3 regions of the Clostridium sp. JNZ X4-2 genome follow, and region 2 is predicted to be linked to each of the others. Evidence: riboswitches for the same ligand, from Rfam matches in the RefSeq annotation. Region 2 holds a riboswitch; each other region holds the start of a gene.
What was found. A riboswitch is a leader RNA that binds a small molecule or an ion and turns the genes downstream of it on or off. The one in region 2 is predicted to bind S-adenosylmethionine.
Positions count from the first base shown of each region.

Region 1: another riboswitch for S-adenosylmethionine. It lies ahead of ACYUJ6_RS10800 (DUF2325 domain-containing protein); the one in region 2 lies ahead of ACYUJ6_RS07825 (methionine ABC transporter ATP-binding protein).
Region 3: another riboswitch for S-adenosylmethionine. It lies ahead of thiS (sulfur carrier protein ThiS); the one in region 2 lies ahead of ACYUJ6_RS07825 (methionine ABC transporter ATP-binding protein).

Region 1 is NZ_CM142685.1:2,247,754-2,260,539, reverse strand. Features, by position in the region: gene ACYUJ6_RS10825 (ABC transporter substrate-binding protein) at 1-1,211, shown strand, start outside; gene ACYUJ6_RS10820 (ABC transporter ATP-binding protein) at 1,208-2,035, shown strand; gene ACYUJ6_RS10815 (ABC transporter ATP-binding protein) at 2,001-2,963, shown strand; gene ACYUJ6_RS10810 (hypothetical protein) at 3,008-3,241, shown strand; gene ACYUJ6_RS10805 (EamA family transporter) at 3,217-3,507, shown strand; gene ACYUJ6_RS10800 (DUF2325 domain-containing protein) at 3,530-3,814, opposite strand; SAM riboswitch class I at 3,922-4,034, opposite strand; gene ACYUJ6_RS10795 (small, acid-soluble spore protein, alpha/beta type) at 4,265-4,444, shown strand; gene ACYUJ6_RS10790 (helix-turn-helix domain-containing protein) at 4,540-4,770, opposite strand; gene ACYUJ6_RS10785 (aspartyl-phosphate phosphatase Spo0E family protein) at 4,928-5,065, shown strand; gene ACYUJ6_RS10780 (hypothetical protein) at 5,095-5,223, shown strand; gene ACYUJ6_RS10775 (S8 family serine peptidase) at 5,316-6,542, shown strand; gene htpG (molecular chaperone HtpG) at 6,755-8,629, shown strand; gene ACYUJ6_RS10765 (bile acid:sodium symporter family protein) at 9,229-10,212, shown strand; gene ACYUJ6_RS10760 (nickel pincer cofactor-dependent isomerase, group 22) at 10,390-11,643, shown strand; gene ACYUJ6_RS10755 (exonuclease SbcCD subunit D) at 11,802-12,786, shown strand, end outside.
Region 2 is NZ_CM142685.1:1,609,984-1,615,722, reverse strand. Features, by position in the region: gene ACYUJ6_RS07840 (trans-sulfuration enzyme family protein) at 1-1,071, opposite strand, end outside; gene ACYUJ6_RS07835 (MetQ/NlpA family ABC transporter substrate-binding protein) at 1,243-2,073, opposite strand; gene ACYUJ6_RS07830 (methionine ABC transporter permease) at 2,099-2,779, opposite strand; gene ACYUJ6_RS07825 (methionine ABC transporter ATP-binding protein) at 2,823-3,899, opposite strand; SAM riboswitch class I at 4,047-4,148, opposite strand; gene ACYUJ6_RS07820 (ISNCY family transposase) at 4,372-5,739, shown strand, end outside.
Region 3 is NZ_CM142685.1:914,902-927,687, reverse strand. Features, by position in the region: partial or broken gene ACYUJ6_RS04350 (IS30 family transposase) at 270-533, shown strand; gene ACYUJ6_RS04345 (ABC transporter substrate-binding protein) at 582-1,619, opposite strand; gene ACYUJ6_RS04340 (MtaA/CmuA family methyltransferase) at 1,671-2,684, opposite strand; gene ACYUJ6_RS04335 (ASKHA domain-containing protein) at 2,686-4,509, opposite strand; gene ACYUJ6_RS04330 (uroporphyrinogen decarboxylase family protein) at 4,522-5,559, opposite strand; gene ACYUJ6_RS04325 (corrinoid protein) at 5,572-6,219, opposite strand; gene ACYUJ6_RS04320 (ABC transporter substrate-binding protein) at 6,231-7,220, opposite strand; gene ACYUJ6_RS04315 (ABC transporter permease) at 7,266-8,054, opposite strand; SAM riboswitch class I at 8,440-8,546, opposite strand; gene ACYUJ6_RS04310 (transcriptional regulator) at 8,591-9,679, opposite strand; SAM riboswitch class I at 9,811-9,917, shown strand; gene thiS (sulfur carrier protein ThiS) at 10,046-10,261, shown strand; gene ACYUJ6_RS04300 (HesA/MoeB/ThiF family protein) at 10,251-11,072, shown strand; gene ACYUJ6_RS04295 (M67 family metallopeptidase) at 11,086-11,496, shown strand; gene ACYUJ6_RS04290 (sulfurtransferase TusA family protein) at 11,513-12,786, shown strand, end outside.

The DNA of each region.
Region 1 (12,786 bases), 640 kb from region 2:
GTAAAACTGTAAAGGCTTCTCTGGAAAGGTCACTGAAGTTAAATCCAAGAGCAGAGTCAATATTACTTATAGATTCTATAACAGAAGATGGTCAATATGTTAGTATAAAAACAAAAACCCCCTATGAGGCATTTTTGGGAAACATTGCAGATCCCGTTGCCATAATAGTAAATACCAGTGCTGCAAAGGATACATTTACCAAGGCTCCTGTGTGTACAGGACCTTTTAAAGTTAAATCCTATGTTCCAGATTCAGAAGTGGTGGTGGAAAAGAACAAAAGCTATTGGGGAGATGAAGTCAAGATAGACGGGGCAACTTTCAAGTATATCAAAGATGCCAATACCCGGGCAATGGCGCTTCAGTCAGGAGAAATTGATGCGGCACAGAGTATTTCAAGCCACAACATATCTTTATTTGCTGATAAGTCCAAATACAATATAGATAAGATTACCAGCCTGAGAATAATAATGTCCTATGAAAATCTGAACAATGAATTTTTGAAGGATCCTGCAGTCCGCAAAGCCATAGCTCTGGGAGTGAATAGAGAATCCTATGCCAAAGATGTTTTAAAAGGCACTGCTGAAACTGCAGTTGGACCTTTCCCTAAATCCCTGCCCTTTGGAGAAAAAAAACTTAAGGCATATAAATATGACAAGGATGGGGCAGTCAAACTTTTAAATGATGCAGGATATACGGATACTGACGGAGATGGTATAAGAGAAAAAAATGGGAAAAAGCTGGAATTGAACCTGGCATTTTATACAAGCCGTTCCGAGCTTCCGGTAATTGCACAGGCAATGCAGTCCGAGCTTAAGGAAATGGGCATAGCTGTTAAACTGCAGTCCTATGAATCAGTAGCCAATGTGCTTAAAAGCGGCAGCTTTGATCTCTGCTTGTATAGCGTGAATACTGCAACATCGGGAGATCCACAGTCTTTTCTGGAATTGTATTTCAAGACTGGAGGAAGTGAAAATTATGGTAAATACAGTAATACTGAAGTGGATTCTCTTATTGATAGGCTAAAAAATGAAAAAGATACTCAAAAAAGAAATGATATTGCCATAGATGTAGAGAAAAGATTGCTGGAGGATAATTCCAATATATTTTTAGTTACGCCAATGCTTAATCTGGTAAGCAAGAGTAATGTGAGAGGGCTGACAATGTATCCTGTTGATTATTATCTGCTTAACAGCAGTGTGAGTATAAAATGACAAGTAAAAGTATATTGGATATAAAAAATATATCTATAAAATACGGAGAACAGGCACCTGTGGTGGAAAATTTAAGCATGACAGTTAAAAATAAAGAAATAGTTGGAATTGTAGGTGAAAGCGGCAGTGGAAAATCCACGATTATAAGGGCTGTACTTGGACTTTTGCCTGCAGGAGCAGCTGTTTCCTCAGGAAATATAATTTTTAAAAATGAAGATATTTTCAATTATTCTGAAAGAAAATGGAGAGAAATACGGGGAAACAGAATGGCAGTGATATTTCAGGATTCAGGCGAATTTTTGACTCCTGTAAAAAAAGTAGGGAATCAATTTGTAGAAACTATAAGGAGTCATTTTCGTATTTCAAAAAAAGAGGCTTTTGATAAAGCTGTTTTCATGATAAAAAAAATGGACATGGCAGATGCAGCTGCTGTAATGAATTCATATCCCTTTCAGCTGAGCGGCGGTATGAAACAGAGGGTTGCCATAGCCATGGCCATGGTTATGAAACCTGAACTTCTTCTGGCAGATGAACCTACCAGCGCTTTGGATGTAACTGTTCAGGCCCAGGTTGTGAAGCAGATGGCTGAACTCAGAAAGAATTTTAATACAAGCATAGTGCTGGTTACCCATAACCTGGGAGTAGCAGCTTATATATGCGATAAAATAGGAGTAATGCAGGAAGGAAGGCTGGTGGAGTGGGGAACTAAGGATCAGGTGATAAATAATCCAAGAAACAAGTATACTATGGAATTATTATCGGCGGTACCTGAATTGGAGGGATGCGATTTTGGAGGAAAAGAAGCAGCCTATACTGGAGATTGAAAATCTTACAAAACAATTTGAAATGGAGGATAAAAGAAAGCTGACTGCAGTGAATGATGTTAGTTTGAAATTGTATAGGGGAGAGTGCCTGGGACTGGTTGGAGAAAGCGGCTGCGGTAAAAGTACTCTGGCCGATATGATGGTTCATCTTGAAGAACCTACTTCTGGAAAGATTATTTTTAAAAAGCAGGATATTACAAATTTAAGAGGAGAAAAATTGAGGCAGAACAGGAGGAAAATTCAGATGATATTTCAAAACATCTCTGAGACCTTCAATCCCCGGATGAAGGTCTGGGAAACCATAGTTGAGCCTCTTTTGAATTTTAAACTCATAGATAAGCACAGTGCCCGTAAAAAAGCGGCAAAGCTTCTTGAAACAGTTGGCATGAGTGAAAATTTTGCAGATAGATATCCCCATCAGCTTAGCGGAGGACAGCGGCAGAGAGTGGCAATAGCAAGGGCGGTATCCTTAAAACCTGAAATTATAGTATGTGATGAAGTCACTTCAGCCCTGGATGTTTCCGTACAAAAGCAGGTTCTTTCTCTCCTTGCGGATCTGCAGAGGAAAGAAAAATTGTCCTACATTTTTATCTGTCATGATCTGGCAGTGGTAAAAAATATAAGTCATAGGGTTGTGGTTATGTATCTTGGAAAAATTGTTGAAATTATTGACAGCTGCAAACTCACTTCAAGTGCATGCCATCCTTATACAAAAGCCCTGCTGTCATCCGTGCTGTCTGTTAAAAAAGCTGATAACAGCAGAATAGAAATAATTAAAGGTGAGCCGCCAAGTCCTTCTTGTCTACCTCCAGGATGCAGTTTCAGCTCCAGGTGTGAAAGATGCGGTGATGTATGTTTGAAAGAAAAGCCTGAATTAAAAGTAATAGGAAAAAGTCATTTAGTGGCTTGTCACTTATTTGATAAATAATGTATAGGCTGCGTACATATTAGGGAAGAAAGGAGTTTTGTTTTATGCAAACAGTAAGAGCAGGAAACATGTCTGCTAAAACAGGAGAAAAGATATCAGAATATGTAAATGTGAAAGGAACAGAAATAGACCTTCCGGTTACAATTATTTGCGGGGAAAAAGAGGGAAAAACTGTGTTTATCTCCGGAGGTGTGCATAATGCAGAATATGGAGGAATAGAGACAGCTATCGAGCTGGCCTCTGAGATTTTGCCCTGTCAATTGACGGGAAATCTTTAGGTGGAAGTTTAATCTTTGTATCACCTAGGTGTGGAATCCTGCTGCTTTATATGGCACTTTTGTCTTCGGTATCACTGGTAATATGGTCGGCTTTGTATAAATACAACAAGGTCTGCAGAATAGCTGTATACAGTTTTATGATACCTGTGTTTGGAGTCATATTATCGGCCATTTTACTTGGAGATTCCATATTGAAGGTGAAGACTCCGGGAGCATTGGTTTTAGCCTGTATTGGTATATGGATTGTTAATGGTAATGAAAATTAATATGGAATTATACTCAGAATATCTATTTCTTCATGTAAATATTTATATTTTTATATATATTTGACCAAGAATGCTTGCAAAACATTACTGTAACATTATTTCGTTTTGAGCGCTCTTTTACTATTTCAGCCATGTTGTGTCCTATGTAATCTGTAAGAACCATTACTAAATCCATATTTGATGGAATAATTATTTTTCTGTCACCCTTTTTTCTCCCAGTTACATGTATTATTTTATTAAATCCATTTTCTCTTAACTTGTTTTTTATGCTTGCAATTCTGTCTCCGCCCACTACTAAAATCCCCATTAGTTATACCTCCAATTTGCATTTTATTTTTATAATATAATTAAAAAAGCTATTTTCCTTTAATAAGAAAAATAGCTTTTGATAACAATTTTTTAAAATTAGCATTTTTCTTATCTTTCAAAGTGATCCAATTCACTTTGCAGGAATTAACACCGGTACATATAATATGTCCGGTTGTCGGGTTTCAAAGGGCCAGTCCCTCCACCGCTCTTGATAAGAGAACATTATTAAATTATATAAATTTTATTGTACTACAATGTGATTCACAGTGCAAATAAATATTGAAAATTATTTTTACCAATACAGATTTCATGATGTTTAAAATGATGGTGAGGGAAAAGTGGACTAAAGGGATGAATTAGGAATTTTACAAATTCTCATAATAATACTATGAATTTCTATTATATGCTTCTTTGAAATGTATAAACTAATATAGAGGAGATGATATTTATGTCTAGAAGAAATAAAATACTGGTTCCGGAAGCTAGAATTGGTATGGAAAAATTAAAAATAGAAGCAGCCAGGGAACTGGCTGAAAAGAACAGAGATCCTAATGCAGTAAATAATTTTTCCATAGGCGGACAGATGGTTAAAAAAATGGTTGAAAAATATGAAAAAAAATTAAAATAATATTAAAAGCCCGTCCCAAGAGGATAGGGCTTTTTAACTTCATTCAATTTATTTATAAATGTGAATCAAGTCAGCTGGAAAATAATTTTGATTTTTCAGTTACCTTCCATTGTTTTTTCAATGTTTAAAATAAAATCACTGGCTTTTATATCTAAACTTTTGCAGATTCTAAAAATGATATTTAAAGTAGGATTTCGCTTCTGGCGCTCGATCATGCTTATATAAGTTCTATCAATATTACATTTGTGAGCAAGATCTTCCTGTGATAATCCACATTTTATTCTGCGGTTTTTTAAAGTTATAGCAAGTGCACTTTCTAATGTCACGTAAACCACCTCTCAAATTTAATTTTAAAAAAAATGTTGCAAATTGTCATCATACTATAGTCTACAGCAGAGAATTTTTGTGATATAATTTAAAAGTGTTTTGAATTATAAGCTTTAATTTGTTATTTATTAAGAAAGGCGGTTTGAAATTTACGTGATGGATGATAAGGTAAACGATTTAAGAGAGAGATTGCATAAATTAATTGAGGAAAAGGCAGATTACAGGGAAATATTAAAGGTAAGCCAAAAATTAGATAAATATATAAATCAAGTCCTGAAAAGTACAAGCAGTTAATTATATAAAAAAGCGGAGATCTGCCTTTTTTGAGGTATAGGCAGATAGTGAATGTACTGGATTCAGCAGCAGGCAGCGGACTTGTCAAAAATAATGTTAAAATAGTGAAAGGCCTCATCTCAAAAAGATGGGGCTATATTTCAAATATAATATCTTAATCAAATCTTAATGGGTTTGATAAGTGTTTCTTTAAAAATAAATACTACAATTTAATTATAATGAAAATTAAAAAAATAAGGAGATATTTTACATGAAGAAAAAATATAAAATTTTAATTATAGTATTTATATTGTTTATTGTGGGTATGGTATCTTTAAATGTATTGAGAAAGCCCAACACGGCATTAAATAAAGGAACTGCTGGAATTGCTGTAAAAGTGACGCCAGCAGATTGGAAGGTTAGAAAATTAGATAAACTGCCACAGTTAACCTCAAGTTTTAAAAACAGTAAAGTAATGGATTTACGTTCAAAGGATCTATCAGAAGCTGATATTGGTGGGAAGGAAAAAGAACTTTTAAATTCAAGTTTTGATAGTAAAACAAAATGGCCCCAAAATATCACATCAGTTTTTTTACCTGAAAAAATTATGTCATTAGGGAAAAATCCAGGACTTGGGATAAGGACTGTCCATAATTTGGGAGTAAATGGGAAAAATATTGGTATTGCAATAATAGATCAGCGTCTTCTTGTAAATCATGATGAATATAAAGATAATGTAAAATCTTATGAAGAGCTCCATTGTGGACGTGAGACTTCAATGCATGGAGCTGCAGTAGCTTCAATAGCTGTTGGTAAAAAAACGGGTATTGCTCCAAAATCTGATTTGTATTATATAGGGCAAGATCCTATTGATATATGCCAAAAATCAAAAGCCAATTTTAATTACACTGCTCATGCCATAAACAGAATAATAGAACTCAATAAAAAATTACCTCGAGGTAAAAAGATAAGGGTTATTTCCATTTCAATAGGATGGGGCTCAAGAGATGTGGGTTATAATGAAGTGGTAAAAGCGGTGGACAGGGCCAAAGAAGAAAATATATTTGTAGTTTCATCATCACTTAAAGATACTTATGGATTTAAATTTAATGGGCTTGGAAGAAACCCTCTGTCTGATCCTGATGCTTCTTCATCTTATACTCCAGGTTTATTCTGGCAGAACGAATATTATGAAGGAAAATATAATTTGAATAATACATTGCTTATTCCCATGGATTCAAGATGTACAGCAAGTCCAACAGGATACAAGGATTATGTTTTCTACAGGGAGGGTGGTTGGAGTTGGTCAATTCCTTATATAGCGGGTATTTATGCTCTTTCTTGTGAAGTGAAGCCGAGTATAACTCCCGATGAATTTTGGAGGACAGCACTAAAAACCGGAAGTACCGTTAAATTTGGTAAAAATAGTAAATTATGTAGTTCAGCTAAGATAATTAATCCGCTAAAATTGATTCAAAGTTTAAAAAACAATTCATGAGAATTTTCTATGTTATAATCCTGATAAATAAATTCAGTAGATAAATTTACAAAAACATATTGACAAAGGCAGAATTATTGCTAAAATAAAATTAGCACTCAAGTGATATAAGTGCTAACAAAAAACATTTAAATACTTATCAACTCAAGTATTATTTAAGTTAATACATATTAGATATATTAGATATAATTGAATTGAAAGGAAATGATAGAATGGCTGTAAAAGAATTTAAGGCAGAATCAAAAAGACTGCTTGATTTAATGGTTAACTCAATTTACACAAATAAAGAAATATTTTTAAGGGAACTTATATCAAATGCCAGTGATGCAATTGACAAGAGTTATTATAGGTCACTTGTTGACGAAAATGTCAGTTTCAACAAGGATGATTTCTATATCAGAATTACTGCGGATAAAGAAAAAAGAACACTTGCAATTACCGATACAGGTATAGGTATGACAGAGGAGGAACTTGAAAATAATCTTGGAACTATTGCAGAAAGCGGTTCTTTTGCATTTAAAAGTCAAAATGATATAAAAGACGGAGTGGATATCATAGGTCAATTTGGAGTTGGATTTTATTCTGCTTTCATGGTATCTGATGTAGTAACTGTAAAAAGTCGTTCCATTAATTCGGATAAGGCATATAAATGGGAATCAAAAGGTGCAGATGGATATAATATTGAGCCTTGTGAAAAGGAAACCGCAGGTACTGAAATTATATTAAAGATTAAAGAAAATACTGAAGATGAAAAGTATGATCAGTTTCTAGATGAATATAAAATCAAATCATTGGTTAAAAAGTATTCTGATTTTATAAAGTATCCAATTAAGATGATGGTAAAGAAAAGCAGACCTAAAAAGGATAATGACAAGGAGCAGGAAGATTATTTTGAGGATGAAACTTTAAATAGTATGGTACCTATCTGGAGAAAAAATAAAAATGAATTGAAACCTGAGGATTACGATCAATTCTATATGGATAAGCATTTTGGTTATGACAAACCTCTCAGGGTGATACACTCAAGTGTTGAAGGAGTGGTAAGTTATAGAACTTTGCTTTTCATTCCGGCCAGGGCACCTTATGATTTTTATACAAAGGAATTTGAAAAAGGATTGGAGCTTTATTCAAATGGCGTTTTGATAATGGAAAAATGTGCTGACTTATTGCCGGATTATTTTAGCTTTGTGCAGGGTCTTGTGGACTCAGCAGATCTTTCACTTAATATTTCCAGAGAACTTCTTCAGCATGACAGGCAGCTTAAATTTATTGCAAAAAAAATAAAGGATAAAATAAAAGATGAACTTCTTTTGATGTTTAAAAATGATCGAGAGAAATATATTGAATTTTATACCAGCTTTGGAAAACAGCTTAAATATGGAGTTTATTCTGACTTCGGAGCTAACAAGGAAGTGCTGCAGGATTTACTGATGTTTTATTCTTCTACGGAGAAAAAGCTTGTAAGTCTTGATGAATATGTTTCACGTATGAAAGAGGATCAAAAGTATATATACTATGCAGCCGGTGAAAACATAGAAAAAATTGAGAAATTACCTCAAACTGAACTGGTTAAAGATAAGAGTTTTGAAATATTATATTTTACTGATGATGTGGATGAATTTGCAATTAAAATGCTTGCAAAATATAAGGAAAAAGAATTTAAATCTGTTTCCAGCAAAGATTTGGGTTTTGATTCCGATGATAAGGAAAGTAAAAAAGAAACTGAGGAAAACAAGCAGCTGTTTGATTTTATGAAAGAGGTGCTAAAAGATAAAGTTAAAGAGGTCAGGGCATCCAATAGATTGAAAACCCATCCTGTCTGCCTTGCAAATGAAGGGGAAGTGTCTATTGAAATGGAAAAGGTACTTAATATGATGCCAAATAATCAAAATATCAAAGCAGATAAAATCTTGGAAGTAAATACTAACCATGAGATGTTCAAGGCAATTAAAAAAGCATATGCAGAAGATAAAGACAAATTAAAAATGTATTCCAATCTGCTGTATAACCAGGCACTCCTAATTGAAGGACTTCCTGTAGAGGATCCCGTGCAATTTGCAAATGATGTGTGCTGCTTAATTAAATAATTTATAATTCAATGTTACAGGCTTTGCTTTTATGGCAAAGCCTGTATTTTTATACTTTGCAAATAGATAAATAATAAGAAATCTGAATTAAAAAGTTGTTAGGATAATCAAATTATAACAATGAATATAACAATTATCTCACATTTTTAAAATTCTCTAACAAAATGCCATAACTGGTGTCGTAAGATAAAGGTCTATTTAAGTAACTTTAAGGAACTATTGATAGAAAAATAGACAATTGGTATAGTTATTGCTGTGTAAAATGTTAATAGTAACCTGATTGTTTCTATTTACATGAAAACAATTAAATAGTATACTTATATATAGTAGTAAATTTACTTCTATATATTATACATAATAGTATATTTACTACTAAAGAATTAATTAAAATTCCTTCAGGAAAAATAAAAATATTATTTCTATACTAATTAATAGTAGGTATAAATGAGTATGCTGGATAAACCCTTGAAAACGGTTTAAAAAATATTAATTGTTTTTAAGTTATCAATTTTTAAAGCAGATAAAAGGGGGTGATGTGAAAATAAAAAGCTATGTATAAAAATTTTCACTAAAAAACTTTAAAAAGGAGATTGAAAAAAATGATAAAAAAGATTTGTAAATTAATTACTGGATATTTTCCGGTGTGGGTGGTTATAGGTTCAATTTTATCTTTCATATTCCCGGCTCATGTTAAGCCTTTAAGTGCCTATACTGCTTACTATTTAGGAACTGTAATGTTCTGTATGGGTCTTACCATGACAACTGATGATTTTAAACTGGTATTCTCCCGCCCGCTTGATGTACTCTGGGGTGTGGTACCACGTTATCTTATTATGCCTTTTGTTGCATTTGCAATATCAAAACTGCTGCACTTGCCAGCTCCTATAGCTGCCGGACTTATTCTAGTTGGATGTTGTCCTAGTGCTGTTGCTTCAAATCTTATGACATTTTTGTCAAAAGGGGATGAGGCACTTTCAATTACTGTTTCAAGTGTAAACACTGTTCTGGCACCTATTCTCACACCGGCAATTTTCTTGATGCTTGCAGGTTCAATGGTTAAGGTGAATGCAGCATCAATGCTTCTCAGTATTGTAAAAAGCGTGGTTGTTCCCGTTTTCCTGGGAGTATTAATTCGTAGAATTGCGGATAAACCAGTTCAGAAAGTTGTGGAGTTTGTACCCGTAGCATCTACAATTGCACTTATGTTTATTATAACAACAGGTGTTGCTGTCAATGCTGAAAACCTTGCCAGCGTAGCATTCATGGCCTTTTTAGCAGTAGCACTTCATAATGCGACTGGATTATTCCTTGGATATAATGCTGCCCGCAGATTGGGTAAACTCAGCAAACGTAAATCCAAAGCAATTGCATTTGAAATAGGTATGGAAAACTCAGGACTTGCAGTTACTCTGGCTTTAATGAACTTAAATCCTTTAGCTGCTATTCCAGGTGCAATTTTTAGTGCTTGGCATAATGTTACAGGATCTACACTGGCAACTTACTGGGCTAAAAGAGCAGAGAAAGACGATGCTGAAGATGCCAAAGATGCTAAAAATATTGGAACTGAAAATGGTGTAGTTTAGAAAAATTATGCAAGATGGTATTGATAATATAATTTAAAACTGTATTATATACAAAAAGAAAGATTTGTTGGACTTATATAAAAACTTCAAATAGTACAAAGAGTTTACGCAGCTTATGTGAACGATGCGATTTTATGCATAATATAATTGAAATTTATTCTTATAAGGAGGCTTATTATGCTTGATATAAAAATGCCGGTAATTCATAAAATAGTTACTGAAGAAAGTTGCAGCTGTTTATCAGAAAAAGAAATAATTGAGACAGTTAAAAATGGAATAGACAAGGAACTTGCAGGAAAAAATGTTAAGGGAAAAAAAGTGGGTGTACTGGCTGGAAGCAGAGGCATACGGGATATTCAGCTGATTATAAAACATGTTATAATTAATTTAAAGGCACATGGAGCTGATGTAGTGGTTTTACCTGCCATGGGCAGTCATGGGGGTGCAACGGCAGAGGGACAGCGTTCAATTCTGGATCATTATGGTATCAACGAAAAGGAACTTGGAGTTCCAATAGTGTCAAACATGGAAGTGGCAACTATTGATCATATAGGTAACCAGCCGGTATATGTAGATAAAAAGGTGCTGGATCTGGACTATATAGTTCCAGTGAACCGGGTTAAAGCTCATACTGATTTTCATGGTGAACATGAGAGCGGAGTTATAAAAATGCTTGTTATCGGCATAGGAAAACAAGCTCAGGCGGAAGCAGTACACCAGCATGGTGCCAGTGGGCTTAAAAATCTGATTCCCAAAGTAGCTGCAAAAGTATTGGAACATATTCCACTGTTGGCTGCTGTAGCTATTGTTGAAAATAAAAAAGATATGACAGCAGTTGTAGAAGTTTTAAACGCCGAAAATATTTTTGAAAGGGATGCAGAACTTCTCAAACATTCAAAAAAATTATTAGCTAAATTGCCCTTAAACAATTTAGATGTTTTAGTAATTAAAGAAATGGGAAAGAATATTTCTGGTGTTGGAATGGATCCAAATGTAATTGGACGTATGAGAATTAACGGTATACCTGATGACAAGGGTACTGCAAGTAGAATTGTCATACTGGATTTGACAGATGAATCCGAGGGAAATGCTTTGGGAATGGGTATTGCTGATGTAACTACACGCAGACTTTATGATAAAGTTGATATTCAAAAAACTTATATGAATACTATAACATCTGGTTTCTTGGAGCGCTGTTTTATACCGGTAGTAGCTCCTACAGATAAGGAGGCCATTCGAATAGGATTACAAACTTGTGGACGGGCTGTAAATCAGGAAACAGCACGTATTATGCTGATAGACAGCACTCTTGAACTTTCACAGGTATATGTATCTTCGGCACTATTGCCGGAAGTTCCACCTGAATATAAAATTTCTGGAACTGATATTACAAAGGTTTTTGATGAAGAAGGAAATTTAGTTTTGTTTTAAAAAAGTATTAATATGTAAAATCATCCCCCAAGGATGCTGAAGGCGGCTGTTTCAAAATTCTATTTTGAAACAGCCGCCTTAAATATTAGAGCTGTCTGTTCATATGTTATAATTGTCAATATACAAATATCATACTATTTGATTTGGAGGAGAAAACAATGAGAATTTTACATACTTCTGATTGGCATCTGGGTAAAAATTTAGAGGGATACAGCCGAATGGATGAACAAGAGGCCTTTCTTGAAGATTTTATAAAAATAGTTCAAACCAATCATGTGGATTTGATAATTATTGCAGGAGATATTTATGACAATGCTAATCCCCCGGCCAGGGCTGAAAAATTTTTCTATGATACGCTGAAAAAATTATCTTCAAATGGAGAAAGGATAACTTTAGTCATAGCAGGCAATCATGATAATCCGGACAGGCTGGTGGCAGCAGGACCTCTGGCAAGGGATCATGGAATTATAATGGTAGGTACACCAAAAACAGTAATACCTTGCGGCAATTATGGCAAACACAAGGTTGTCAATTCTGGTGAAGGTTTCATTGAGGTTGAAATAAATGGAGAAAAAGCTGTGATTATTACGGTGCCATATCCTAGTGAAAAAAGGTTGAATGAAGTTTTGTATGACGAAATGGAGGAGGAAAGGGAAAAGGTAAAATCATACAGTGACAGAATTAAAATGTTATTTGATAATTTGAGTAAAAATTATAGGGAGGATACTATAAATATTGTAGTTTCCCATCTATTTGCAATGGGAAGTGATGAGGCGGGTTCAGAAAGGAATGTTCAGCTGGGCGGAAGTTTTATTGTAGATGGAAGCTGTTTTCCTGAAAGTGCCCAGTACATTGCACTGGGACATGTTCATAAACCCCAAATAGTGCCTGGAACTCATGGAAGGGCAAGATATTCGGGTTCACCTATTCAATATAATAAAAGGGAAATTAATTTTAAGAAAAAATGTTTTATTATAGATGTGAAAGCAGGGGAGGACTGCAGAGTTGAAGAAGTTGAATTTAAAGTATATAAGCCTATAGAAATTTGGAAATGTAAAAGTATTGAAGAGGCCATGGAAAAGTGTGAGGAAAATAAAGAAAAAAATTGCTGGGTTTATATAGAGGTAACTTCTGATAGATATA
Region 2 (5,739 bases):
TTCATCACTTAGCGCCCTATGAGAAGTCTTTACAGGATATGAAACAGATGTGGCAACTCCTGCCAGACTAGGTACAAATTTTATAGTGTCAAGTGCCCTTATGAGTTCATAAGCTCCCTTTTCTCCATTAACTACATCTATGCTGAGCATTCCTCCATACAAGCCATTGATAAAATTTTTGCTGGCTATCTCCCTTGAAGGTGAAGATTTTAGTCCAGGATAATAAACTTTTTTCACTTTACCATGTCTCTCCAAAAAATCTGCCAATTTTATAGCATTTTGAGAGTGCTGTATCATTCTAATCTCCAAAGTTCTAAGGCTTCTTATAACAAGCCATGCATCAAAAGGACTCATCATGGGACCATAAAGCGCCCCTATATTTCTTATGTTCTGGGTAAGTTCTTTATTTGAAACTGCAATTCCGCCAGTTACATCACTGTGACCGCACAAATACTTTGTTGCACTGTATACCACTATATCAGCGCCCAACTTTATAGGCTGGCATACTATAGGAGTGGCAAAAGTATTGTCCACAATTAATTTTGCATTGTGAGAGTGAGTCATATTAGATATTGCCCTTAAATCAGCTACCTTCATCAGTGGATTTGATATAGTTTCCACATACACCAATTTTGTATTGGGCCTAAAATATTTTTCCATGGGCTCATTTATGGTATCTACAAAAGTAACGTCTATATTGAATTTACTCAATTCATTCTTAAGGAATTGATAAGTTCCACCGTATAATACATTGTCTGCTATTATATGATCTCCTGACTTTACCAGAGATAAAATTGACATGGAAACAGCTGCCATTCCAGATGAAAAGACCTGGGCATCTTCTCCCTCGTCAACACTGCACATTATTTCCTTTAATGCATCATGAACCGGGTTCCCGTTTCTAGAATACACATATCCCTTGGCTTTTCCCTCATAAACTTCATCCAATGTTTCTACATCATCAAAAGCAAATACGGAAGTCATAGAGATAGGTAAAGTCTTAGATTTAGAAATGGATTCCGGATTTTGTTCTCCAAGGTGAATTAGCTTTGTAGCAAAACTTTTATTCATAATAAACTCCTCCAAATACTGCTAATATTATTTTTACCTATTGTAATTTATATAACATCTATTTTATCTAAATCCTCTTCACAAGTAAATGCCTTAATGAAACAATATTTCTCCATAAAATAATATTTTTAAATTTCAAACATATCTTAAATCTCCAATTTTTAACCAAGCTTAAAAAACAGGAATTTCTGATCCTTTATAAGTTTCTTTTATAAGTTTCTTTATTTCATCAGTTTGATAAGCCTTAACTACTTTTTTGTAAACAGCATTGTTTTTGTCCTTGTCTCTGGCCACAATTACATTTATATATGGTTTTGCATTTTTATTAGATACATCTTCCAGATAAATTGAATCCTTAACCGGGTTGAGTTTGGCATCTATAGCTACTCCACTATTTATTATTGCTGCATCCACATCTGGAAGTGATCTTGGAATCTGGGTAGCAACAAGTTCTACAAATTGAATATTCTTTGGATTTTCAGTTACATCCTGAAGTTTTGGCAAAAGGCCAATTCCTTCTTTTAATTTTATTAGGCCAGCACTTTGAAGCAGGTTCAATCCTCTGCCCTCATTTGTTGGATCATTTGGAATAGCTATTTTTGCACCTTCTGCAACATCCTTAATGGATTTTATTTTATTTGAATACACTCCAAGGGGTGCAAGTACAGTTTCACCTATAGCACTGATCTTCAGTTTGTGTTCTGTTTTGAATTTATTCAGATAAGCATAATGCTGAAATGAATTCAAATCAATTTCTCCATCGGAAAGTGCCAGATTAGGACGTACATAATCTGCAAAGCTTACAATCTGCAGATCAATATTTTCTTTTGCCAGGTTTTGTTTGACTTTGTCCCAAATCTTGTGATCATCACCCGTTATGCCTATCTTCACCACCTGTTTCTTATTGCTGGTAGTTTGTCCAGCACTATTGCTGGAACCGCAGCCTGCCAAAACTCCAAGAGACAATATAACTGTTAAAAATAATCCTATAATTTTTTTCATTTTCAAGACCTCCCTAGTCTATAAATTAATGTGCTGTCAATTTTGATAAAATATCTCCTACAAGTTGAATAAGATTTACAATAACTAAAAGTACAATTATTGTGGCCACCATAACATCTGTCTGAAAATATTGATATCCATAGCGTATGGCAAAATCTCCTAGTCCGCCTCCCCCTACAGTACCCGCCATGGCAGATAATCCAATAAGGCTTATAATTGTTATTGTAAGAGCATGGATAATACCAGGCAGCCCTTCAAGAAGCATTACTCTAAAAATTATTTCAAAAGGACTTGAACCCATTGATTGTGCAGCTTCAATCACCCCCTTATCTATCTCAAGCAGTGCTGATTCTATTTGCCTGGCAATAAAAGGAGTGCACCCGAATATAAGCGGCACCAGTGCTCCTTTCGTACCTATGGTAGTACCTACTAAAAGTCTTGTAAGAGGAATTATAGCTGCCAGGAGAATAATAAACGGTATGGATCTGAAAATATTTATTATTTTACCAAGTATACTGTTAATAATCTTATTCTCCAGTATGCCTTCTTCTTTTGTAACAACCAGGGTAACTCCCATTACTGTTCCAACTACTGTTGATATGATTCCTGAAATGGCTACCATATAAAAAGTTTCAAATATTGCTTTTATCATCTCAGGATATAGATTCACCAAATTTGGTGCTATCTTTCCTAAAAATTCAATCATTATTTATCACCTTCATAATTTTTTTAATTTTCATGTTTGAAATTTAATTATTTCCAACTTTTAGTTTTGAATCATCTTTTTTAATATTCACATACTCCACATGTATATTATTTTCCTCTAAATACCTTATTGAACTATCTACTCCTTCGTTGCTGCCTCTTAATTTTACTATTAAGTTTCCTATAGGTACATTTTGGATTATCTCTATATTTCCAAACAATATACTGGCATCTATTTTAAACCTTCTGGAAATCTTTGAAATAAAAGCCTGACCTGTTTTTTGCCCGGTAAAAGATATTTTAACAATACTCTCCTCTTCAGTTATTTCTTCTATTTCACCTACAGAGTTTCCCTCTTTAAGGAAATCGTAGATTTTTTCATAGTGAAATAATGAGGATATAAATTTCTTTGTTATATTAACTTTTGGATTTGTAAATATATCTATAATATTTCCTTCCTCCACTATTTTACCGGAATCTATTACTGCAACCCTTTGGCATATATCCTTCACAACTTCCATTTGGTGGGTTATAACTACTATTGTCAATTTTAATTTTTCATTGATGTTTTTTAAAAGTTTTAAAATTGCCCGAGTTGTTTGTGGATCCAAAGCGGATGTTGCTTCATCGCATAAAAGCACTTCAGGGTCATTTGCCAGTGACCTGGCAATTCCAACTCTTTGTTTTTGTCCACCGCTTAACTGTGAAGGGTATACATTTATTTTGTCACTTAGTTCCACCAGTTTTAAAAGATCCAGCACCTTTTTTTCTATGCCTTTTTTACTCAAACCCTTTCTCTTTAAAGGATAAGCCACATTTTCAAATACCGTTCTGTTTTTCATAAGGTTAAAATTTTGAAATATCATTCCAATTTTTTCTCTACTTTTTCTCAGTTCTTTTGAAGATAAACGGGTTAAATTCTTTCCATTTACAATTACTTCTCCGGAAGTTGGCTGTTCCAATAAATTTATACAACGAATTAAAGTACTCTTTCCAGCTCCACTATATCCTATAATTCCAAAAATTTCACCAGCTTTAATGTGAAGATTAATGTTTTTTAAAGCTTCAACTGTATTAGTTTTACTCGTATAAATCTTGTTGATATTTTTTAGCCATATCATCCTTTTTCCTCCTTTAAAATTTCAGTCAATTTTTTTAACCATATATTGCAGTTTTACAGTAATTTCATATATAAAATAAAAAACCTCTTCATACAAAGAAGAGGTTGAGAGGCATAAAAAAAACCCGTGAAAGGGTTTTTATGCCTTTCCTCATCTTTCAGAACAATGTTCTGCTGGATTTAGCACCATCACATATATGTGGTTGCTGAAACTTCAAAGGGCCAGTCCCTCAGTTTCTCTTGATAAGGATATATTTGATTTTTACGAATTTATTTTATAAATTAGATTATACAACTTATTTTTATTATGTCAATATGTAATGTTAATTTTTTATTATTGACTATGATTGATTTGTGATAATGTCTTAGTATACCATTTGCGATTATGTCCCAAATAAATAAAAAATAATGTTAGAATATACCTCATGACAATAAGAAATGAGGTGGACATAATTAGAAAGGTAGAATTAAGTATGAAAGAAGATTTTAAATATAAGATTATTAAAAAATTAGTAGAAACCAATGGTAATAAGAAAGCTGCTGCTATTCGTCTTGATTGTTCTGTTAGACATGTGAATAGAATGGTAAATGGATATTGTGCTAAGGGCAAGGATTTCTTTGTCCACGGGAATAAAGGCCGCAAGCCTATCAATTGCTTTTCAGAAGAGACTAGACGTAAAATTATTGATTTATATCAAACTAAATATCATGGAGCAAACTTTACACACTACTCTGAGCTTTTAGCTGCTTATGAAGGCATTTCTATTGCTCCTAGCACTATTAACACAATCCTTATGGCTGAACATATCATATCTCCCAAAGCCTGTCGTGTTACGAAAATGAGGGTGAAAATGGAATTACTAGAGAAACAAAAAAGTTCCAATTTATCCACAGACGATAAGTTAGAAATTGATAGATCCATTATTGCTATTGAAGACGCTCATCCGCGCCGACCACGTTGTGCTTACTTTGGTGAAATGATCCAGATGGATGCATCTTTACATCTTTGGTTTGGAAACACTAAATCCCAGCTCCACATAGCCATTGATGATTCAACTGGTGCTATTGTTGGCGGGTACTTTGATGAACAGGAAACCCTGAAAGGATATTACAATGTATTGAATCAGATTCTTGTACAATACGGTATCCCATATATGTTATTCACTGATCGAAGAACTGTATTTGAATACAAACAAAAGAAAGCTCCAACTACAGAGGAGGATACCTTTACACAATTTGGATATGCCTGCAAACAATTAGGTATTGAAATTAAAACTAGTAGTGTCCCTCAAGCAAAGGGTCGTGTAGAACGCCTATTCCAAACATTACAATCACGATTACCCTTAGAACTTGAGCTAGCAGGTGTAACAAGCCTGGAACAGGCAAATGAATTCTTGAATCACTACATAAAAGAATTCAATACCAAATTTGCTCTTGAAATCAATCATACCAAATCTGTGTTTGAAAAACAACCATCTATTGATAAAATTAATTTAACACTTGCTGTTTTAGCAGATCGTAAGATTGATTGTGGACATTGTGTAAAATTCAATAATAAGTATTATAAACTTGTTGATGCCAACAACCATCCTATTTACTTTAGAAAAGGTACTGATGCCTTAGTTATAAAAGCCTTTAATGATGGTTTATACGTCAGTGTAGGCAATAAAATATATGGTTTAGAAGAATTACAGGTTCATGAAACTAAGTCAAAGAATTTTGATTTTGTAGAAGATAACCCTAAAAAACATAAGCGCTACCTGCCACCAATGAGTCACCCTTGGAAGCAAGCATCATTCCAAGCATATCTAGAAAAGCAAGCGCATAGGGCAAGTAAGACT
Region 3 (12,786 bases), 690 kb from region 2:
CATAAAATGATTGATGTCATGAAGATTTCCGTTGGAATATTTAATCATCCTTGTTGCAATTTGTGAAACAGTCATGTGTTAATTTCCTCCATTATTACAATTTTCAGTATATCGGCTGGCTGCTAAATTCTTGTTTGTCAATATTATAACACGTGTTTATACAGTTTTCCACCGCCCTTTTCCGAGTATTGACCAATCAGTTGTAAGTCTTAATTGTAAAAGTAAAATAGACCCTTATCCACAAATCAGTCTAATCTACTTATGTAAATTTTAAAAATGAAAATAAAGATACAGCTGTAGTTCAAATGGATACTGTAGAAGGTAAAAAAGGAGGAAAAGTTTTGCTTACAATTCATTTTGTCGATACGTCTTTTATGATTATGCCGCTCAGAGATGCCAATGATTCAAAAAGTGTTACTGAATGTTTTAGGATAATTTACAATTCTGTTGGTTCCCAATATTTCAAAAAGCTATTTCCTGTTATATTGACAGACAACGGGAGTGAATTTTCAGATCCTGAAAATATAGAACACATTTTGCAATTTTAATAAAAAGTCTATTTTACTTTTGCAATTCACCGGTTATAAATCTTTCTTAGCTTCTTCTAAAAAACTTTTATCTATCCATTTGTCAATACTGAAATCTTTTTTTATAAATCCTTTTTTGAGTAAGAAATCTTTCTGGGATCTTAAATTGTCTATATTTTCTTTTGAAAAGCAAGGTTCAAATTTATAGTTAAAGTTTTTCTCCCTGCTTACAAGTATTTCTCCAATACTTGTGCCATACTGTCCTCTAGCACATATTTCTACAACTTCATCTTTGTTATTTTTCGCCCATTTAGCTGCACGCAATATTTCCTTCATATAAATAACTACCAGATCTCTGTTATTTTCGCTAAATTCTTCATTAACCGTTATTACAGAAGGGTATACATTGTTTACCTTCAACAGATTCGTCTTTGATATATCTATGAGAACCCTTGCAAGTCCCTTGTCCTCAATTTCATATACTAGAGCTCCATGTGCAAAAAACGCATCAATTTCCCCTTTGTTTAAAGCTTCAATCTCCTCCTTGTGTTGAAGTACAGTATTTCTGGGCTTATGGAACTCAAAAATAAACTTGCCGTCATTTCCAACGCTTTTGGCCTTATTTTTTTCTTCAATATGAAGATTTATAAAATTTACCTCTGACTTGTCTATTCCATAGGAATTCAATACAGTCTCATATCCTCTTAGAACCATTGCTTTCCAAAAATCTACCCTTTGTACGTTGAAATTCGGAATGGATAATTTCTTGCCCTTTAGCTGTTTTACGTCTGTGATATGAGAGTCATTTCTTACCAAAATCGCATGTGATTGATTTATAGATGTCATACCTATCAGTTTTGTTTTATTTCCAATGGACTGAGCCCAAATTGGAGGTATATTTCCTCCTTCTCTAAACACAAGAGGTGCTTGCTGAGTATAGTGCTTTATATGTTCTTTTTTCTCCATGTTCTGAAGGAGCACTAAATCTGCGCCAGCCTCATCATAAGCTCTTTTTAACCACCCTTTTTGCAGAGCAATCTCCGAGGCGCTCCCAATAGGACATCTTGTAACCACTACTTTTCTTTTACTCATACTATCTCACCTCACTCCCAATATAATGATGTCTCCAGCCGGATCTCATCTTCATTCTTTAATTTTGTCAGTAAAAGCCCTGATATTTTTTAGCGGGGTTGATGTACTGAGGCCGCAGGCTGGAGCGATAACATCTATTTTATCCTCTACAAGTTTTTTCGTCCCAATTTTAATTTTATCAATGGGTCCATCATTTAGAAGAAAGGTACTCAGATTACCCATGGTTTTGATTCCCGGAAACTCCTTTTTCAGCTTGAAAAGACTTACCACCGCATCGGTGCTTATTAAATCCGCTCCAATTTCGGGTAGAAGATGTCTTACAGGTTTTACATCCCCACAAATGTGAAGTATGGTCTTTGCACCTAAATCATGAGCTTTTAAAACCACTTGTGGCATATACCTTACCACATATTTCTCAAACATCTTAGGCCCAAGAATCTCACCTGTAGCAGTAGGATCCGCAAAGGCAATAACATCAGCTCCATTTTCAACAGCAAGAGTTATAAAACCTTTTAAAAATTCTACTACATACTCAAGCACCTTGCAGCTGTTTTCAGAATCTTTCCTGAGATCTTTAAAAAATGCCATGGGCTTAACTATAGATGAAGCATAACTTATGGGACCAGTAAGGGTAACTATTACAGGAATATCAGGATGTTCCCGGGATAATTTTCTGGCTGCCTTCACAACTACTGGAACCCTTCCCCTTTTCAAAAGTTCACCAATGTCTTCAAATATTACACTTTTACTGTCTGGGAACCTTTCTTTTACAATCTTGGGTTCACATTCTATATCTCCAAAATCAACCTTGCTGCCATTACTTTCAGCCTCTACAGTCATACAAAATGGTATACCAAAATTTTCAAATCCTGTCTGATTTTGAATTTGAAATGCCAGATCAGCCATCAATTCGGAATCACAATGGGCTTCCGGCAAACTCACTCCACTGTTTTTTATAACATCCACAATAGCGGAATTCATCATTCCTCCAGGACATATAACCGGAGGCCTGTCAACTTCTTTTCCATTTATTGCAGCCCTAAGTCTTTCTTTAGGTGTAAACATATTATATCTCCTCCTTCAACGGTGCTGGAAATGCCATATCTTCCATAAAAAGTCTATCGTATCCTTTATAAACAGAAAGTTCAAAATATTTAGTCTTATCCAGAACAAGCTCAGCTTTAGCCTTATATTCTTTATTTAAAAGACATTTTACTGCTCCCATCTTTGATGTATTTCCTACAAAAACTACTTTTTCTGCAAATTCCACCGGCATGAGGCCAATTTGTATAATACTCTTCAAACTGAGGTGCTTCCCGAATGCCCCGGCAATATACACTTTATCAACTTTTTCATATCCTATATTTATTTCTTTAAATAAAACATGAATTGCAGACAGAATAGCTCCTTTGGCAAGTTGGACCTGTCTTATGTCTTTTTGTGTTATATACACACTGTCATCTTTGATTAAAGAAAATCTCTTTTCCCCATTGGCTTTTAAACTGGATTTATACTCCTCACTTATTTTTCTTGAAAATCTCCCATTTAACTCAATAATGGAGTTTTTTATAAATTGTGAAATTACATCTATAATTCCACTTCCACATATACTTTTAGGATATGTATCTCCAATGACTTTTAAATCTATACTGCCCTTTTCAATTTTAATCTTTTCTACCGCTCCATCTATGGCTATACTGCCGCAGCTTATATTCATTCCTTCAAGAGCTGGTCCTGCAGCACAGGAGCATGCCACCATTCCATCCTTAGAGCCAAATACTATTTCTCCATTGGTTCCTATATCCACCAAAAGACTTGGAGTTTTACTTTCAGATATTTTTGTAGCAATTACACCTGAAACAATATCCGCTCCCACATAGCTGGAAACACTGGGCATAATATATACAATACCGAAATCTGAAATCTTATTAAGCTTGAGAGAAGAAGCCTTCACTTCAAATCCCTTTCTAAAAACAGATGTATAAGGCGAAACAGCTATGGACTGAGGTTTGACTCCAAGAAACAGATGAAGCATAGTGCTGTTGGCAGCTACAACTACTTCATATATTTTCTTCGGAGAAATTCCTGATTTTTCTGCCGCCTGTAATATTAAGTTGTTTATCTGATTCACTATAAGTTCCTGGAGCTGGAATAAATTTTCTTCATTCTCCACATACTGTATTCTGGATATTACGTCTTGTCCATAAATACGCTGCGAATTTGCCGCCGCTGCAGTTCCAATTTCTTTTCCTGTATTTATATCCAATATGGAAACCACCACCGTAGTTGTTCCTATATCTACAGCCACGCCGTAGATTTTTCCTGATGTATCTCCAGTTTCTACACCTATTATATGATTATTGTACAATATTGCAGTTAACTTGTATTCCTCCTCTACGGCCTCTGGAAGATTCCTTATTATATCCAAATTAAAATTTTTATCAATGTCATATCCCACGGTATCTGAAAAACGCTTTAACAAAGTACGGTTATCGTCAAGTTTTGGCCTGGGCAGCTCAGTATAAGCTTTTGTTATGGATGGATTGATGCCAATGTCAACTTTCATTCCTGTTTCAAGAACCTGTATATCTTCCTGCTTCTCATAACTATTAGATATATCAACCTCCAGCTCTCCTGATATCCTAATACCACAAGCTAATCTTACACCATTGTCCAGCAAGGTCTCAGGTATAAATTTTCTTTCATTATCTGTAGGAGGTAATATATGCCTGCTTTTTATTTTTACTCTGCATTTTCCACAGATGCCCTTACCGTTACAGGGATTATTTATGATAATATTATTTTTTAAAGCTAGCTGAAGCAAATTTTCTCCTGGATCTGCATAAACTACTTTTTCTATGGGTTCAAATAGAATTTTAATTTTGTCCATTAAATGTTCTCCTTACCTTAATTTTCCCTTTCCATATTTTTTTACTGCATCCACCATAGCCTTTACATTTTCAAAAGGTATATTGGGAGACAGTCCACATCCTGGCATCACTATAGCACCGGTTTTAAACTTTAAACTGTCTACTATCTTTCTCACATTCTCATCTACTTCTTCAGGACTTCCAAGGAACAAAGTTCCACTTGGATCCACTCCTCCAGCTACGCAGTGTCTTCCTACAAATATTTTCTGGGATACACTTAAATCCACCAATTCCGAGAAATACAGAATATCTGCACCTGTTTGGGATACCTGATCAATAATGGGATATTCCCCTCCGCAGGGATGATACATAGCTATGGCTCCAGCCTTTTTAAAACCCTGCACTGACCTTGTTATATGCGGAAGAGCTCTTTCCCTGTATTGAGCCGGGGATAGACAGGAAGGAGAAGAAGTTGCATCCGGCATGAATATAAGATCAGCTCCTGCTTCCACCTGAAGTTCGGCATATTGTATGGATGCATCCACCACAACTTTGCACACTTTATCCACCAGTTCCGGATCCTTTTTCACATTGCTCATAAGACTTTCCGTTCCAAAAAGCAGGCCTGCAGTATTAAAGGGTCCTCCGCTTATACTTCCTATCATAATGTGATTTCCCACTTTTTTTCTTATAATCCTTATTGCTTTTAGAATAGACTGAACCAAATCATTTTTTCTCAAATCAGGAACTTTCAGGTTATCTGCATCTGCATGAGTCTTAATTATAGGATTTCTGATCATTGGATAGTCATTCTTAGGCCAGTACATATCCGCACCCAGGGCTTCATGTTCTCCTGTAGCAACAGAAAGCATGACTATATCAGATTTAAAATATTCCCACTGCTTATAATAGACTTCCGCCAATGCTTCTGAATCCAGCAAAAACTCTCTACTGAAATTTCTGTTTATAATCTGAGGAGCCAAAAGCGTTGCACTAAATACAGGAAGTCTATCCACAGCTTTCCAATTTACAGCTCTCAGAACCCTTTCCCTTGAAGTTAACTCACTCATATTTATCCTCCCCTATTGATTTATAAGATTCTTGGCCTTTCTTATAGCTGCCACTGCATCTACAGAGTACCCATCTGCTCCAATTTGATCACAATATCTCTGGGATATTGGGGCTCCTCCTATAATCACTTTTACTTTATCCCTTATTTTATCTTTCTTCAATAATTCTATTACCTTCTTCATATTCACCATGGAAGAGGTCATAAGAGCCGAAAGCGCCAGTATGTCAGCATTTATCTCTTTAACTTTATCTACAAACACCTGAGGGGACACATCCCTTCCCACATCATATATTTCAAAACCTGATGCACCAAGCATTATGGATACTATATTTTTGCCGATGTCATGGGTGTCTCCCTGAACAGTTCCTATAACCACCTTTGCCGGTTTATCACTTTTCTCCAAATTAAGGTGTGGTTTCAAAACATCAACTCCTGCCTTAAAGGCATCAGCGGATATTATAACTTCAGGAAGAAAATATTCCTGGCTTTCAAAATAATCTCCCACTACAGACATCCCTTCAGCAAGCCCCTTGATTATAGCCTCTGTTGGATCAATGCCAATCTCAATGGCTTTACCAGCGGACTCACCTGCCAATTCTTCATCTCCATCAACAACGGAAGCTATAAGCTTTTTAAATATTTCTTCTTTTTTGCTCATCTATAATCCTCCTAATTTTTTTTATAATATGGGTTAAATTCATTGGTATACACATCAGAAGTTTTAAGCCTGCCCTTCTTAAGATCACCATATTTTACGGACTGGTCAATCCAAAATTGTGCATCCTTCTCACTTACAAGTCCATGTTCCGGATACGCTGCGGTATAATAATCTGCATACTCATCCGGAACGTTAAATACTTTTACAAATATTTTTCCGGCTTCTTTAGGATTAGCTCTTGCCCAATCACATGCTTTAGCAATAGCTGTAGTATATTTTTTCACTATATCAGGATGCTTTTTTATAAAATCAGCACTGGTAAACTGCTGGGGCCATCCTTTCTGTTCTCCTGACACCTGGGTTCCATCAATAAGTATTCTGCCAACTCCTGTCTTTACTATCTTAGTGAGATATGGCGGTAAGACTTCTATTACATCTACACTGCCTGCAACGAGAGCAGCTTCTTCCTGGTCAAAAGACAAAGGTACCACTGTAACATCACTCTCCTTTAATCCCGCTTTCTCTAATAAATTTAAAAGCTGATAGGAATGAGGAGTAGTAGCTATTTTTTTGCCTTTTAAATCTTTAATACTCTTTATGGGACTATCAGCACGCACTACATAGCCCACAGAAGGATTTTTAGGTGTAGAGGCCCATCCAGCAGCAACTGCCTTGATTTTCACACCTTTAGCAATGGCTAAAGTGATGCTTGAAGCGCTTGTCCCTCCAAAGGTATTTGCACCTGATGCAACTGACGTAATCATATCAGCCTGGGATACAGTCCCTGTAAATGTTATTTTTATTCCCTGTTCTTTGAAGAATCCCTTTTGATCTGCAATATACACAGGATCTGAGAACAATAACTTTGGATACTTGATTTCAAATAATTCCTTGCTGTTTGATTTGCTCTGGGACACATTCTGCTTATTTCCACAAGCAGTAAAAAGTCCTGTGGCCATTACAAATAGTAGTCCTAGTGAAACAATTTTTTTCTTTAACATTTTAATTCCTCCTTTGATTTTATGAAATTTATTTAAATAATTTACCTATTCTGTGGTTTCTTCTTCCTTCCAGAAATAAATAAATTTTTCAAGCAAAGTAACAATCCACGTAAGTATAAGTCCTATAATTGATATGACGGCTATAGTGGCATATACATAAGGTATCTGAAAAGTCTGTTGGGAATATGATATAAAATACCCCAATCCTTTGTTGGCCCCCAGCATTTCTGCTGCAGTCAGCATTATGATAGACGTGCTGGCGCTGAGTTTTAGTCCTGTAAATATATAAGGGCAGGCCGCAGGCAATATAACTTTTTTTAGAATCTGGAGAGAAGAGCATCCCATGGATTTGGCCGCTTTTATCAACAGTATGGGAGTACTTTTCACACCGTCTATGGTATTTATGAGCATAGGCCATACACATCCCCAAAATATAATTAGTACTTTGGAAGTCTCACCCACTCCAAAAAATATTATAAAAACAGGGAACAATGCCAGTGCAGAAGTTTGTCTAAAAAGCTGCAGTACAGGATTTATATATACTTCTACCACCTTAAATCTCCCAATAAATAAACCCAGTGAGATACCAACCACTATAGCCAGACCTAATCCTTCCAGAGAGCGTATGATGCTTATTTTTATATGCTCCAGAAGTATTCCTTTTACGAAAATAATAGTATAAAGTGAAGATACAACCTCTGAAAAAGGAGGCAATAATGCACTGTCCACTATGCCAATTCTGGGCAAGACTTCCCATATAGCTAAAAAACCTATAATAGATGTTAAATTTCGAGATGCTTTTTTTAGATTTATTTTTTTTCTATCATGCTTCATACTGTGTTCCTCCTGGTTATTATTTCTTACAAATTAAACTCCAGCTGTATTCTTTTATAAAATTATCCATATAGTTATTCCAATCAATAATTACCATAATTTTATATTACTATTTTGGTGTATGTATGATCTTACAATGTATTTTTAAATGAATTGCTAATAATTTTATACTTTTTCCTACTTTGGTAAAAAGTACATCTAACTATATATAAGAGGTATTTCATAAAATTTATACAACAATAAAAGGCCAAATTTAATTTATTACAGATAGATTATATATCCTATAATAAATTCAACTTGACCTCTAGTTTTCTAGTCGGTACAAATTAATTAATACAATAAAAAACTTCCTGTGGAGAAACCACAGGAAGTCATATCCTCTCGTCTCTCATCTTTCAGGGTATACCTGCTGGAATTAGCACCATTGAATAATAAATATATTCAGGTTGCCGGATATCATAGGGCCAGTCCCTCCATCACTCTTGATAAGAAATTTTGCATTTATTGAATTTTAATTTATGTATATGATATAACTTTTAAAATGCTTTGTCAACAACAAATTTTTTATTATCTGTATCATATTGATCATTAATACATTTTTCCAGCAAAAAAGCTGCTGCGCCTACTGAAACTGCATTTTCTTTAAAATATCCGTGCTTTTTTATTGAAATACCTTTAGGAATATACTGTGTACATGTTTCATAAAACGTTTGGAAATCCACCAAAGATCCGCTTAATATAATACATTCAAGATCCAGCAAATTTATATAGGATTCTATACTTTTACTCAATTTTGATGCAGCATCCAAAAGAAGTTTTTGAGACAGCACACTATTTTTTATATAACTAAAATACACTTTGTCAAAATCAATACTGCCATTTATATTTTCGATCATATGTTCAAATGCATATTCATTGTCCCCCGCTGATCTTATAATTTTTCCCTGAACAATTGCTGCCTGTTTCAATCCAACTCCACAATCAAAATAAGCTAAACTCTTGAATTGCCTCCCTGCTCCGTACAAATACTCTGCAGTAACCGCAGAATTCGAACAATTCTCACTAATTACACTGCACCCTATTTTTTCTTCAAGTATCCTGCCTATATTTTCATCACTCCAAAGATTGGTCTCAATTGCAAGTCCAATTCCTACAAGCTGAAGAAACTCCAAATTCAATTCCTCATAAACACTCTTCATAATCTGAAGAATTTTTTCTATGACTTCACTGCAGGAACTGCTAAAATCAATATAAAAGCTTTTTTTATAAAAAATCTCCATTCTCAGGTTCACTATGGATACCTGTGCATAAGTACTGCATATACCTATACCCACAATATAAAACCTGCACACATTTACATCATACAACACAGGTTTCCTTCCCCCTGTAGACTCTCCAACACATTTCCGCACCAGAATGGATTTTTGTTCAAGTGGATTCATTATGCGATTTAATGTGGTCAACTTCATTCCAGTTTTAAATAAAATTTCATTTTTAGTCATAATTCCACTTTTTTGTATTAGATTGAATATTTTCTTTTCCTCAGGTTTTAAATTCCTAAACAATTCATAGCTGTTTATCATAGTTATCATACCTTTTGCCATTATTGTATATTTTATACTCATAATAAAATATAGCCTTAAATTAAGGTATGTGTCAATAGTAAAATAACCTTTCAAATTTTTGTAATTGAAAAAAGAAAATTATTGACAAGATTATTTTAATTGTGTTAGTATTTAACCAATTAAATACTTAATTCTTATCAAGAGAGGCAGAGGGACTGGCCCTATGATGCCCGGCAACCTGATTATTTTCAAAGGTGCCAATTCCAGCGGGTTATATTATTTGCCTGAAAGATGAGAAACTTGAAGAAAAAGCTTTCTTGTACTTATGGCAAGGGAGCTTTTATTTTAATAATAAAATGTTTTTACCAAAATGGTCAAAACATTTTGTGGCATAAATTTTTTATTCTAGATAATAAGGAGGACATCATGAACATAGAAATCAATGGGAAAAATAAAGATATAAGGGAGGGATTAACTGTAACAGAAATTTTAAAAATAGAAGACGTAAAAATGCCGGATATGGTTTCCGTACAACTAAACGATGAATTCGTGGACAGAGCCAATTTTGGCAGTACTATTCTAAAAGAAAACGACAAGATAGATTTCCTGTACTTTATGGGAGGTGGAAGCAGTGGATTTTAGCGAGGATCAGATAGAAAGATATTCAAGGCACATAATTCTATCCGAAATAGGTGTGGAAGGCCAGGAAAAACTTTTAAACTCCAAAATCCTCATTATAGGTACAGGCGGCCTTGGAGCACCCGCCGCCATGTATCTGGCTGCTGCAGGAATAGGAACCATAGGCCTTGTAGATGGTGACGTAGTGGATCTTTCAAATCTTCAAAGACAGATAATACATCAGACAAAAGATGTGGGAAAAGCTAAAGTCCAATCTGGAAAAGAAACCATAAACGAACTAAACCCTGATGTAAATGTAATAACATATAATGAGCTTGTAAGCTCCAGCAATATTCTGGATATCATAAGGGATCAGAACTATGATTTCATAATAGACGGTACAGACAATTTTCCAGCTAAATTCTTGATAAATGACGCATGTGTTCTTTCAAAAAAACCATTTTCACATGGGGGAATAATAAGATTTCAAGGACAGCTCACAACTTATATACCTGACAACGGTACTCCCTGCTACAGATGTATTTTTCAATCACCGCCTCCTGCAGGAGTTGTTCCAACCTGCAGGGAAGCAGGTGTTCTGGGTGTGATGGGGGGAATCATAGGATCTCTTCAGGCAACAGAAGCTCTCAAGTATATACTTGAAATAGGCGAAACTCTTGCAGGATATCTTTTGACCTACAATTCACTTACAATGGAATTCAGAAAAATAAAGGTGTCCAAAAACAAGAACTGCGGCATATGCGGTGAGCACCCCACAATAAAAAAGCTGATAGATTACGAACAGGCAGCTTGTGATCTCAAAACAGCAAATTGAACAGGTGATAATTATGATATATATATACAAATTGCAATATGAAAAAATCTTAAAACAGGCCAGGGATGAATTTCCCAATGAATGCTGTGGTTATCTTGGAGGATTGAATTCTGGAAAAGACATTTTTATTAAAAAAATATACTCCCTGACCAATACAGATCACAGCAGTGATCATTTTTCCATGGATCCTGCCGAACAATTCAGAGCTGTAAAGCTTATGAGAAGCGAGAAATTCAACATGATTGGCAATTATCATTCTCATCCTTATTCACCTTCCAGACCATCTGAAGAGGATAAAAGACTTGCTTTTGATGACAAAATATTATACGGAATTTTATCTCTTGAAAAAGAGGAACCAGTATTTAATCTGTTCAAAATTGACAAAAATAAAAATGTTGAAAAGATCAAGTATAAAATAGTTTAAAAAGGAGTGAGATATTATGATAAATATAAGTGAGGATCACTATAAATCAATAGAAGACATAAAAGAAAAATCACAGCAGTATTTAAACAATGCAATAGATCCTGTGAGATTCAAGGCTTTTAGAGTTTCCATAGGCGTATATGAACAGAGGAAAAAGGAAACCTACATGGTGAGAACCAGAATACCCGGAGGAGTTATAACTTTAGAACAATTCAAACGCATAAGTGCACTTGCGGAAAAATATGCAAAAGGTAAATTGAAATTCACCTCCAGACAGGATATTCAATTTCAAAGTGTGGATTTAAAAGATGTCTATCCAATAATAAATTCCCTTATAGAAGTATGTATCATAACAAAAGGCACCGGTGGAAATACCGTTCGAAATGTGGAGTGTTCTCCCCTTTCAGGTGTTTCCACAGATGATGTCTTTGACGTAACACCTTATGTAAAAGCAGCCACCAATTACCTCATAAAGGATCCAACCACCATGAACATGCCCAGGAAATACAAGATAGCTTTCTCCAATACTCCAGAAGATACAGGCAATGCCACCATATCGGATCTGGGTTTTATTGCAAAAACAGCAGGCGGCAAAAGGGGCTTTGAGGTATATGGAGCCGGAGGATTTGGCGGAAGCCCCAGAGTTGCTATAAAATTAAGTGATTTCATACCGGCAGATGAAATACTATATTATATACAGGGTCTTAAAAATGTATTTGAAGCTGAAGGAGACAGAACCAATAAAAACAAAGCCAGAATAAGATTCATCCTCATGAGACTGGGTGAAAAAAAATTTATTGAAGAACTAGAAGGTGAAATAAACAAACTAAAGGAAAAAGGCGGTTTCAACATACAGGTGAATGAAAATGAATTTATACTGCATCCTGATGCCAAAATTGTCCAGGACGTAAAAGTGGATGAAAAACTTAAAAATGTACTGTTTCCACAAAAGCAGGAAGACTACTATTCCGTCTATGTTCATCCTCAAAGCGGAAATTTAAAAGTCAACCACTTGAATAAAGTACTTGCTTTTATAGAAAATTTGGATTATGAAACATCCATCAGGGTAACAAATACCCAGGGCTTTTTTATAAGAGACCTGAAGAAAAAAGATGCTGAAGCTCTTATAGAAATAACAGGCAGCTTTACTTCCCTATACAACATAGACAACTCTGTAACCTGCGTGGGTGCTTCCACCTGTCAGCTCGGATTATGTCTTTCACAAAATCTATTAAAAGCCATAAAGAAGGAATTTGAGGGTGCATCATCTCAAATAAAAGCTGCACTGCC